DNA from 2 places in the Mesorhizobium sp. M0052 genome. Region 2 is predicted to be linked to the other one. Evidence: predicted binding sites of a transcription regulator. Region 2 holds the regulator's gene; the other holds the start of a gene.

Region 1 (4,822 bases), on a different contig from region 2:
TGATCACCGATATCGAGGCATTGCAGACGGTTGCCGAACTCTGTGCTACGACCCCCGGCGACAAGGATTCGATCGGCTTCGAGGCGATGGCCGAAGTCCAGCCGGGCGGGCATTTCTTCTCCGCCGGCCACACCATGACGCGCTACCGCACCGCCTTCTACGAGCCGCTGGTCGCCGACTGGTCGAATTTCGGCAGCTGGACGCAGTCCGGTTCGAAGTCGGCCACCGAGCGCGCCACCGGCATCTGGAAGCGGACGCTGGCCGAGTTCCAGCCGCCGGCGTCGGCCGTTGCCACATCCGATGTGCTCGACGAGTTCATTGCCCGCCGCACCGAAGAGGGCGGAGCGTTGCCGGTGTCCTGAGGGTTGGCAGCCGTCACATCGGCCGCTTGTCGCCGGTCTTCGACGGCTCGCGGCGAATCGGCCCGGCATCGGCCTGCCTGTGCTTGTCGGCGGCAATCCGGCGGATGCGATCGAAGCGGCTCTCCTCCGCCGGCTTGGTCGCGGATACAGCGTTTGACTTCGGGGCGAATGTGATCATCTGTCGATCTCCCTGTCGTTGATGACTGGTCTTGACTGACTGACGGAAATTCCTGGCTCGCCGGGGAAATGTCCCCGGCAGCCTGTTCTGATTTATGCCCGCCCAGATTCCCAGGCGGGCAATTTTCGGGCGATGGTCAGTAGCCGCCCATGCCGCCACCGCCGCCCGCAGGCGCCGCATCCTTGGCCGGAACGTCGGTGATCATCGCTTCGGCGGTGATTAGAAGGGCGGCGATCGAGCCGGCGTCCTGCAACGCGGTGCGCACCACTTTCGCCGGGTCGACGATGCCGGCCTTGATCATGTCGACATAGACCTCGTTCTGGGCATCAAAGCCCTGATTCTGGTCCTTGCTGTCGGACAGCTTGCCGACGACGATCGAGCCTTCGACGCCGGAATTCTCGGCGATCTGGCGGATCGGCGCTTCAAGCGCCCTGAGCACGATCGAAATGCCGGCGGTCACATCGTCATTGGCGCCGGTCAGGCCGGCCAGAGCCGATCTTGCGCGCAGAAGCGCCACGCCACCGCCGGGCACGATGCCTTCTTCCACCGCCGCGCGCGTCGCATTCAGCGCGTCGTCGATGCGGTCCTTCTTTTCCTTCACTTCAGACTCGGTGACGCCGCCGACGCGGATCACGGCGACGCCGCCGGCGAGCTTGGCCAGCCGCTCCTGCAGCTTCTCCTTGTCATAGTCGGACGTGGTTTCCTCGATCTGGCCCTTGATCTGCGCGATGCGCGCCTGGATGGTCGCCTTGGTGCCGGCGCCGTCGATGATCGTGGTGGTGTCCTTCTCGATCAGTACGCGCTTGGCGCGGCCAAGCATCTCGATGGTGACGTTTTCGAGCTTGATGCCGAGATCCTCGGAAATCATCTGGCCCGATGTCAGCACGGCGATGTCTTCCAGCATCGCCTTGCGGCGATCGCCGAAGCCCGGCGCCTTGACGGCCGCGACCTTGAGGCCGCCGCGCAGCTTATTGACGACCAGCGTCGCCAGTGCTTCGCCTTCGACGTCTTCCGAGATGATCAGCAACGGCCTGCCGCTCTGCACCACCGCCTCGAGGATCGGCAGCATCGCCTGCAGATTGCCGAGCTTCTTCTCGTGGATGAGCACGTAAGGCTCTTCCAGCTCGACGCGCATCTTGTCGGCATTGGTGACGAAATAGGGGCTGAGATAGCCGCGGTCGAACTGCATGCCTTCGACGACGTCGAGTTCGGTGTCGGCGGTCTTGGCCTCCTCGACGGTGATGACGCCGTCATTGCCGACCTTGTCCATCGCCTTGGCGATCATGGCGCCGACGCTGGCATCGCCATTGGCGGCGATGGTGCCGACCTGCGCGATCTCGGCCGACGACTTGACCTTCTTGGCCTTCGCCTTGATGTCCTTGACCACGGCGGCGACAGCCTGGTCGATGCCACGCTTGAGGTCCATCGGGTTCATGCCGGCGGCAACCAGCTTGGCGCCTTCGCGCAGGATCGATGCGGCCAGCACCGTGGCGGTGGTGGTGCCGTCACCGGCGAGGTCGTTGGTCTTCGAAGCCACTTCGCGCACCATCTGCGCGCCCATGTTCTCGAACTTGTCGGCAAGCTCGATTTCCTTGGCCACCGTCACACCGTCCTTGGTGATGCGCGGCGCGCCATAGGCCTTGTCGATGATGACGTTGCGGCCCTTGGGGCCGAGCGTGACCTTCACCGCATTGGTGAGGATCTCGACGCCGCGCAGCATGCGGTCGCGCGCGTCGGTGGCGAATTTGATTTCCTTGGCAGACATTTTTTTCAATCCCGTTGGTGTGGTGAAGCAAGCGGCTCGCCGGAGCCTGGCAAAGCCAGGCCGGTCAGGCGGCCTTCTTGGCTTTGACGCTTTTCTCGGTGACGACCGTCCCGCTCTTTCCGATATTGGCCGTCTCGCTCTTGTCGATGACGCCCATAATGTCGGCTTCCTTCATGATCAGCAGGTCCTCGCCGTCGATCTTGACCTCGGTGCCCGACCATTTGCCGAACAGGATGAAGTCGCCGGCCTTGACTTCGAGCGGAACAAGCGCGCCGTTTTCGTCGCGTGCGCCCGGCCCAACGGCGATGACTTCGCCTTCCTGCGGCTTTTCCTTGGCATTGTCGGGAATGATGATGCCACCCTTGGATTTGACATCGCCTTCGGCGCGCCGGATGACGACGCGGTCGTGGAGTGGCCGAAACTTCATGAGAACTTCTTTCTGGGGCCGGCATAGGCGACCGCGCCGTTCTTATAGGCGTGTTGGCACTCGATAGATAGGAGTGCCAAAAATTATTCGTGGTCAAAATTAAATATTAAAAAGTATTATGATGTCTGCCGGGTTCGAAACGTCGCGAGGCGCCTAGATATTTCGAAAAATTGAATTTCGAGGCCAAAGCGACTATTTATATCGTAAGTTCGATTTCACAATTTCAGGCACGAAGGAGATTTAGGCGATGGCCGAAGGCAATCAGAGCATCATGGAAAAAGCTGAAGCCCGCTTCATGGACAAGCAGAAGAAGACGGCCGAGCGCAACAAGGCAACCTCCGACTACATGTCCGAAGCGAGGGCCAGGGAGATCAAGACAGCAAGGCTCAGGGAATTGCGCCTGGCCAAGGAAGAGGCCGACCGCGTCGCGGAAGCCTTGAACCCGACACCGAAGAAGAAGCGGGCGACAGTCAAGAAAGCCGCCGCCGCGCCGAAGGGGGGCACGTCATGAGCCTGACATTCCCCAATCCAAGTCGCTTCTATGACGAGGCCGGCAAGCGCATCCGCTTTGTCGGCCACGACGGCATGTTCCAGATTTCCTTCTCTGTCGCAGCCGATGCCCTCTCGAAGGCACCATCAGGGACGGCGACCGCGGAAGCCACCTATCTGGCGGCTTTCGACACCGCGTCCAGCTCCATCCATGACATTGCCAGCAAGGCCTACGCCCGCACCCGCAAGAGCATATATGTGCTCACAGCCGCGGATTTCGGTTAGCGCGCGTTCGTCTTGCAATCAGAGCGGCTGAGATCAGCGTGCGTCAGGACTTGCGGTCGGCTTTTGCCCGCCGCTTGACGTCCCGGCTGTTCAGGCGGTCGGCCATCGCTTCCGCATCGCGCAAATTCATGGCCACCATTACCTGTTGCTTAAGCTCGACAGGCTGGCCGGTGAAGATGTCGAAGATAGTCCAGCTCTCGGGCTCGTCCATGCGCAACGCGTAGCGGTTTGTCATATCGGCATCAGGCCTTTGACATGAAAAATGCCGCCGCCAGGATCAGGATTGTCCAGGCCACCACCGACAGCTTTAAGGCCAGGCCGCCATGCATTGAAAGTATCTCGCGCATGCGCAGGGCCACGGTGCTCTTCGACAGGGCGGGTGCTGCCGCAATCGCGACCGGGGGCTTGACGCCGAGCTTTCCAAAAGCCGGCAGCAGCGGTGGCGTTCGCATGAAATGACCTCGAATTGCCGGAGAAAACAGGGCTCCTCATAACACCCTTCTTGAAACTCCCCGCATGCCAAATAGAACCCGGTCCGTGAAAGGGCCATGCCGCCCGATTCGCCGCCTTCCATCAGGCGGATCGTCATCTGGCGAAATCCGTGCAACGCGGTTAGGTTGCGCGCGAAACTGAGGTTGTTCAAAGCGTGACAGGCGAACGGAGACGACGATGACGGCGCCCGGCGATTTGCTGCAAGCCTTGTTCATGAGATTGAAGAGCGATGCCTCGCTGACGGCGCTGCTCGGCGGCGCCGGGTTGCGCGAGCAGGCGGCCGACAGTGCCGCCTTCCCTTATGTGACCTATGGCAGGACCAGCGCATTCGATCTGGACACCGGCGCCGACAATGATGATGACCAGCTCATCACGCTGCATGTCTGGTCGAAGGCGCAAGGCGAGGCCGAGACGCGTCTGATCATGGACAGCATCCGGGCGCGCCTTGACGGCGCCGCTTTCGCCACCGGCTCGCGCGACCAGACCCGCCTGTCCCTGGAGTTCGCCGAGGCCCGCTACGACGAGGACCTGGCGCTCTACCACGGGGTGCTGCGGATACGCGCTCTCACCGAGCAAAGTGATTGAAGCAACCTAGATTTGCGCCTGGATCTCGGCCTTGTCGATGACTGACCACACCTCGCGGATGCGACCCTCTCCGAATTCGTAGAAAACATTCTCAGCGAACGACACGCGCTGCCGTTCACCGGCAGGCCGAACAGCACGCCCTTGGGATGACAGTCGAAATGCAGGCGCGCCGCCACGCGCGGCGGCTGGCAGACCAGCAGTTCGATGTTGAAGCGGAGGTCGGGTATCGCCTCGAAATC
Region 2 (4,822 bases):
CCCTATCCGTGGGGCGCCAATGTGATGGTGTTCGAGCACTGGCTCGGGCTTGGCCGCAAGGCGCCGCTCAAACTCATCGACCCGAACCGCGCATCGCGCCGCGAATACTGGATGATCAATGGCAATGCGGCCCGGCGCATGGTGCAGGACCTCTATCGCTTCAACGTCAACCAGCTTGGCGTCGCCAACGACACCATCAGCAGTGTTTACGTGCCGAAGCTCAATGCCGGCCACGTCACGGTGACGCTTTACGAACACGATTTCAGCGACGGCCGCTTCGCGCAAGGGGCGAAGAAGTCCTTCGGCTCGGTCGGCCTCTTCAATCTCAGGGATACCGGTTTCGATGACCGCGTCTCATCGGCCGAGGTGATCCATACCTATCCCAAGGTGATCCATCGGGACGTGCATTAGGGCCGGATTGCGCTGTTCGCGGGCTCAGGATGGGCCATCGACATGGGTGATGCGCCAGATGGTGCCGTTGCCATCCTCGGTGACGATAAGCGCGCCGTCCTTGGCCACCGCGACGCCGACCGGCCGGCCCCAGACGGCATCGTCGGAAAGCACGAAGCCGGTTATGAAATCCTGGTACTCGCCGGTCGGCTTGCCGTGGCTGAATCTCAGCCTCACCACCTTGTAGCCGGTGCGCACACCCCGGTTCCAGGAGCCGTGCAGGGCGACGAAAGCATCGCCCTTGTACTCGGCCGGAAAATTGTCGCCGTCATAGAAGGCGATGTTGAGCGGCGCCGAATGCGCCTGCATCAGCACGTCGGGCACGGTGACCGAGCCGGCGAGGTCTGGGCGCGCGCCCTCGTGACGCGGGTCCTCGTTGGCGCCGATATAATACCAGGGCCAGCCATAGAAGGCGCCGTCCTTGACTGAGGTGGCATATTCGAACGGCACATCGTCGCCGAGACCGTCGCGCTCGTTGACGACACACCACAGCGCGCCGGTGGCCGGCTGCACGGTCATGCCCGAGCAATTGCGCAGGCCGGTAGCGAGGATGCGGCCATTCTTGCCGTCGGGGCCGAAGGCCAGCACGTCGGCACGGCCATCCTCGGAACCCCAGGTGGCGCCGAGTGGCTGTGATTTTGCCCAGGCGTCAAGGCCGCCCTTCGGTGCCTTCTGCATGCCCTCCGCGACGTTCGATCCGGAGCCGACCGAGAGATACAGCGTCTTCCCGTCCGGCGAGAAGGCGATATCGCGGGTCCAGTGGCCGCCGGTAGGGATGTCGGAGACAATCGTCTCCGGTTCGCCGGAGGCTTTAAGGTCGCCGTCGCGATAGGCGTAGCGGACCACGCTGTCGTTGTTGGCGACGTAGACCCATTGCGGCTTGTCGCCAGGCGGGTAGAAGGCGATGCCATAGGGCTGGTTGAGATTGTCGGCAAAAATGCCCTCTTCGGCCGGCTTCGCGCTACCCTTGGCCAGCCGATAGACGCGGATCTGGTTGGCGTCACTGTCGGCGACGAACAGGTCGCCGTTCGGCGCCACGCGCACGACCCGCGGATTGGAAATGCCGGAAGCAACCAGTTCGGCCGAAAACCCAGGCGGCAGGACGGGCTTCGCGCCCTCGGGCCGATCGCCGAGGCCGGCGCTGTTGGAGGCGGATCCGGTGATGTTGGGTCTTTTCAGATCATCCGGCCTAATCAGCCGGCGCACACCTGGCTTGTCGGCCGTCCAGTCGCCGAAAGCGTCCTTGCCGGTCAGCAGCAGTTGATCAGCCTGCTGGGCGAAGGCGCTGGTGGCCAGAAGCAGGGCAAGGCCTGCGAAGCCGGCAATCCGGATCATGCTGTTCTCCTCGAACTCGCGCCGGTCGGCGCGTCACGACAAGGGAGATATTGTGCGGCCGCCGCAAAAGAGAAGCGTGCGCGCGCAGATTCGACGAGAGAACCGCTCAACTTTCCTCTTCGACGTCCAGATCGTCGTCGAGACGCTTTTCCAATGCGACAAGATCTTCCGGCAGCGGCAATCCCATGGCGCGCATTTCGCGCAGTTTTTCGCGCAGCTGCTCCTGGATTTCGTGCTCGTCCTCCGGCTGGTTGACCATTTCTTCGAGCAGCATGCTGATCTGGGCCTTGAACGATTCAAGCGCCATTCTGCGCCCTCCTTACGGTGATCCCGGCTTCGGAATTATCTTAACATCCGGGTAATCAATTGGGCCGTGTAGTCGACCATCGGCACGATGCGGGCATAATTCAGCCTGGTCGGGCCGATGACGCCGAGCGCGCCGACGACGCGGGCGTCCTTGTCGCGGTAAGGCGCCACGACCAGCGACGAGCCGGAGAGCGAGAACAGCTTGTTTTCCGAGCCGATGAAGATCCGCACGCCGGGGCCGTCCTCGGCGAGGTCGAGCAGCTGGATCAGCCCGTCCTGCGTCTCCAGATCCTCGAACAGGTGGCGCAGCAATTCGATATCGGCCTGGGCGGTGACGTTTTCGAGTAAATTGGCGCGGCCGCGCACGATAAGGCGCGCCGGCAGGCCGCTGTCGGCGCCGGCCCACACCGCCAGGCCTTTCTCGACCAGGTCCTGCGACAACGTGTCCAGCGCTGCCCGGGTCTCGTCCTTGATACGGGCGATCTCGATGCGCGCCTCGGCGAGCGTGCGGCCCCTGATATGGGCGTTGAGGAAGTTGGAGGCCTCGTGCAGCTGCGAGACGGTGATGCCGGCCGGCAGGTCGACGACGCGGTTCTCGACATCGCCATTCTGCGACACCATCACCGCCAGCGCCTTGGTCGGCTCGAGCTGGATGAACTCGATGTGCTTCAGCGCCACCTCGTTCTTGGTGGCGAGCACCAGGCCGGCGCCGCGCGACATGCCCGACAGCATCTGGCTGGCCTCGGTCAGCATGTGTTCCAGCGTCGCGCCCGAGCCGGAGGCGCGCACCTGCGCCTCGATGACCCGGCGTTCCTCGTCGGAGAGATCGCCAAGCTCCATGAAGGCATCGACGAAGAAGCGCAGGCCGGTCTGGGTCGGCAGGCGCCCGGCCGAGATGTGCGGGGCATAGATCAGGCCGAGATGTTCGAGGTCGCTCATCACGTTGCGGATGGTGGCCGGCGACAGCGACGACGGCAGGATGCGCGACAGGCTGCGCGATCCCACAGGCTCACCGTCCTTCAAATAGGATTCGACGATGCGCCTAAAAATGTCGCGCGAACGCATGTCGAGCGATTGCAGCGCGGGCGCCAGCAGACTGGGTTCGGTGACTGCCTTGGTCATTCGAGCCAAAAACCTCCGGCCCAAGGATATAGACTTCCATCACCCTCGCGCAACCCGGCGTCTGTGCCAGATCGCCCGGCCTTTTCCTTTGCGCCATGGGCTGCATGCGTCTACAAGCCGCCGACGCAACCGTAAAAAGAACAGAAAGAGGCCTCGATGCGCCCTTCCAAACGCCAAGCCGACGAAATGCGCGCCATCTCGTTCGAGCGCGGCGTCTCCAAACACGCCGAAGGCTCGTGCCTGGTGAAATTCGGCGACACGCATGTGTTGTGCACGGCAAGCCTGGAGGAAAAGGTGCCAGGCTGGATGCGCAATTCCGGCAAGGGCTGGGTGACGGCGGAATACGGCATGCTGCCGCGTTCGACCGGCGAGCGCATGCGCCGTGAAGCCTCGGCCGGCAAGCAAGGCGGCCGCACGCTGGAAATCCAGCGGCTGATCGGCCGCTCCTTGCGCGCCGTTGTCGACCTGCAGGCACTGGGCGAACAGCAGGTCACCGTCGACTGCGACGTCATCCAGGCCGATGGCGGCACCCGCACGGCCTCGATCACCGGCGGCTGGGTGGCGCTCTACGATTGCCTGCGCTGGATGGAAGCGCGGCAGATGGCCAGTGTTGCCAAGGTGCTGAAGGACCATGTCGCGGCAATTTCCTGCGGCATCCATGACGGCCAGCCGGTCATCGACCTCGACTACATTGAGGATTCATCTGCCGGCACCGACGCCAATTTCGTCATGACCGGCAAGGGCGGCATCGTCGAGATCCAGGGCACCGCCGAGGGCGAGCCGTTCTCGGAAGGGCAGTTCGCGGAGCTGATGGGCCTGGCCAAGAAGGGCATTCAGCGGCTGGTGAGCTTGCAGCAGATGGCTGTGGCCTGATTGAATTTAACGTGATGACGTCGGCGATCCTTCACACCCCCCTCTGGCCTGCCGGCCATCTCCCCCGCAAGGGGGGAGATCAGAGGTCGCTACCGTTTTCGCCAACCATCAACGTTGAGACGCCGCCAGCGGAACTGCCAATCTCCCCCCTTGCGGGGGAGATGCCCGGCAGGGTAGAGGGGGGTGCCTGATGCAACCCTCCGCTATTCTTGAGTCAGCGCTTTACGTCACGGATCTCGCCGCTGCCGAGACCTTCTACTCCGATGTCCTCGGCCTCCCTCTCCTCGGCAAGGTCGACGGCCGCCATCTCTTCTTCCGCTGCGGCCCGGGCGTGCTGCTCATCTTCAACGCCGAAGCCACCAAAATCCCGCCGGCGCCCGATGCGCGGCTGAAAGTGCCGCCACATGGCACGGTCGGCGAGGGCCATCTCTGCTTTGCCGCAAGTGAGGATGAACTCGCACAGTGGAAGGCGCAACTTGAGGCGAAAAACATCGCCATCGAAAGCGAATTCGAATGGCCGCAGGGCGGGCGCTCGATCTACATACGCGACCCCTCGGGCAATTCGATCGAATTCGCCGAGCCAAGGATCTGGGGCCTTTGATGCATTCTCTCGATGGAAAGAAGATCGTCGTTGCCAGCCACAATGAAGGCAAGCTGCGCGAATTCGCCGATTTGATGGGTCCGTTCGGCTTCGAGGCGAAGTCGGCCAAGGACTACGGCCTGCCGGAACCGGAGG

The links. Region 2 encodes HrcA, which represses chaperone genes, less so after heat shock. Its sites were predicted from a motif close to GTTAGCACTCNCNNNNNGNGAGTGCTAAC; they were not measured.
Region 1: NKJ77_RS10555 (co-chaperone GroES) is a predicted target of HrcA. The motif match lies at 2,785-2,813, and genes of this name have one in related genera.

Annotation. Positions count from the first base shown of each region.
Region 1 is NZ_JAMYUS010000006.1:264,246-269,067, reverse strand. Features, by position in the region: gene NKJ77_RS10570 (trimethylamine methyltransferase family protein) at 1-362, shown strand, start outside; gene NKJ77_RS10565 (hypothetical protein) at 376-540, opposite strand; gene groL (chaperonin GroEL) at 677-2,305, opposite strand; gene NKJ77_RS10555 (co-chaperone GroES) at 2,370-2,732, opposite strand; gene NKJ77_RS10550 (hypothetical protein) at 2,980-3,243, shown strand; gene NKJ77_RS10545 (DUF1488 family protein) at 3,240-3,506, shown strand; gene NKJ77_RS10540 (hypothetical protein) at 3,550-3,717, opposite strand; gene NKJ77_RS10535 (hypothetical protein) at 3,749-3,958, opposite strand; gene NKJ77_RS10530 (DUF3168 domain-containing protein) at 4,176-4,583, shown strand; partial or broken gene NKJ77_RS10525 (ester cyclase) at 4,653-4,822, opposite strand, start outside.
Region 2 is NZ_JAMYUS010000007.1:79,396-84,217, forward strand. Features, by position in the region: gene NKJ77_RS11235 (hypothetical protein) at 1-411, shown strand, start outside; gene NKJ77_RS11240 (PQQ-dependent sugar dehydrogenase) at 436-1,785, opposite strand; gene NKJ77_RS11245 (hypothetical protein) at 1,892-2,092, opposite strand; gene hrcA (heat-inducible transcriptional repressor HrcA) at 2,128-3,213, opposite strand; gene rph (ribonuclease PH) at 3,370-4,086, shown strand; gene NKJ77_RS11260 (VOC family protein) at 4,277-4,687, shown strand; gene rdgB (RdgB/HAM1 family non-canonical purine NTP pyrophosphatase) at 4,687-4,822, shown strand, end outside.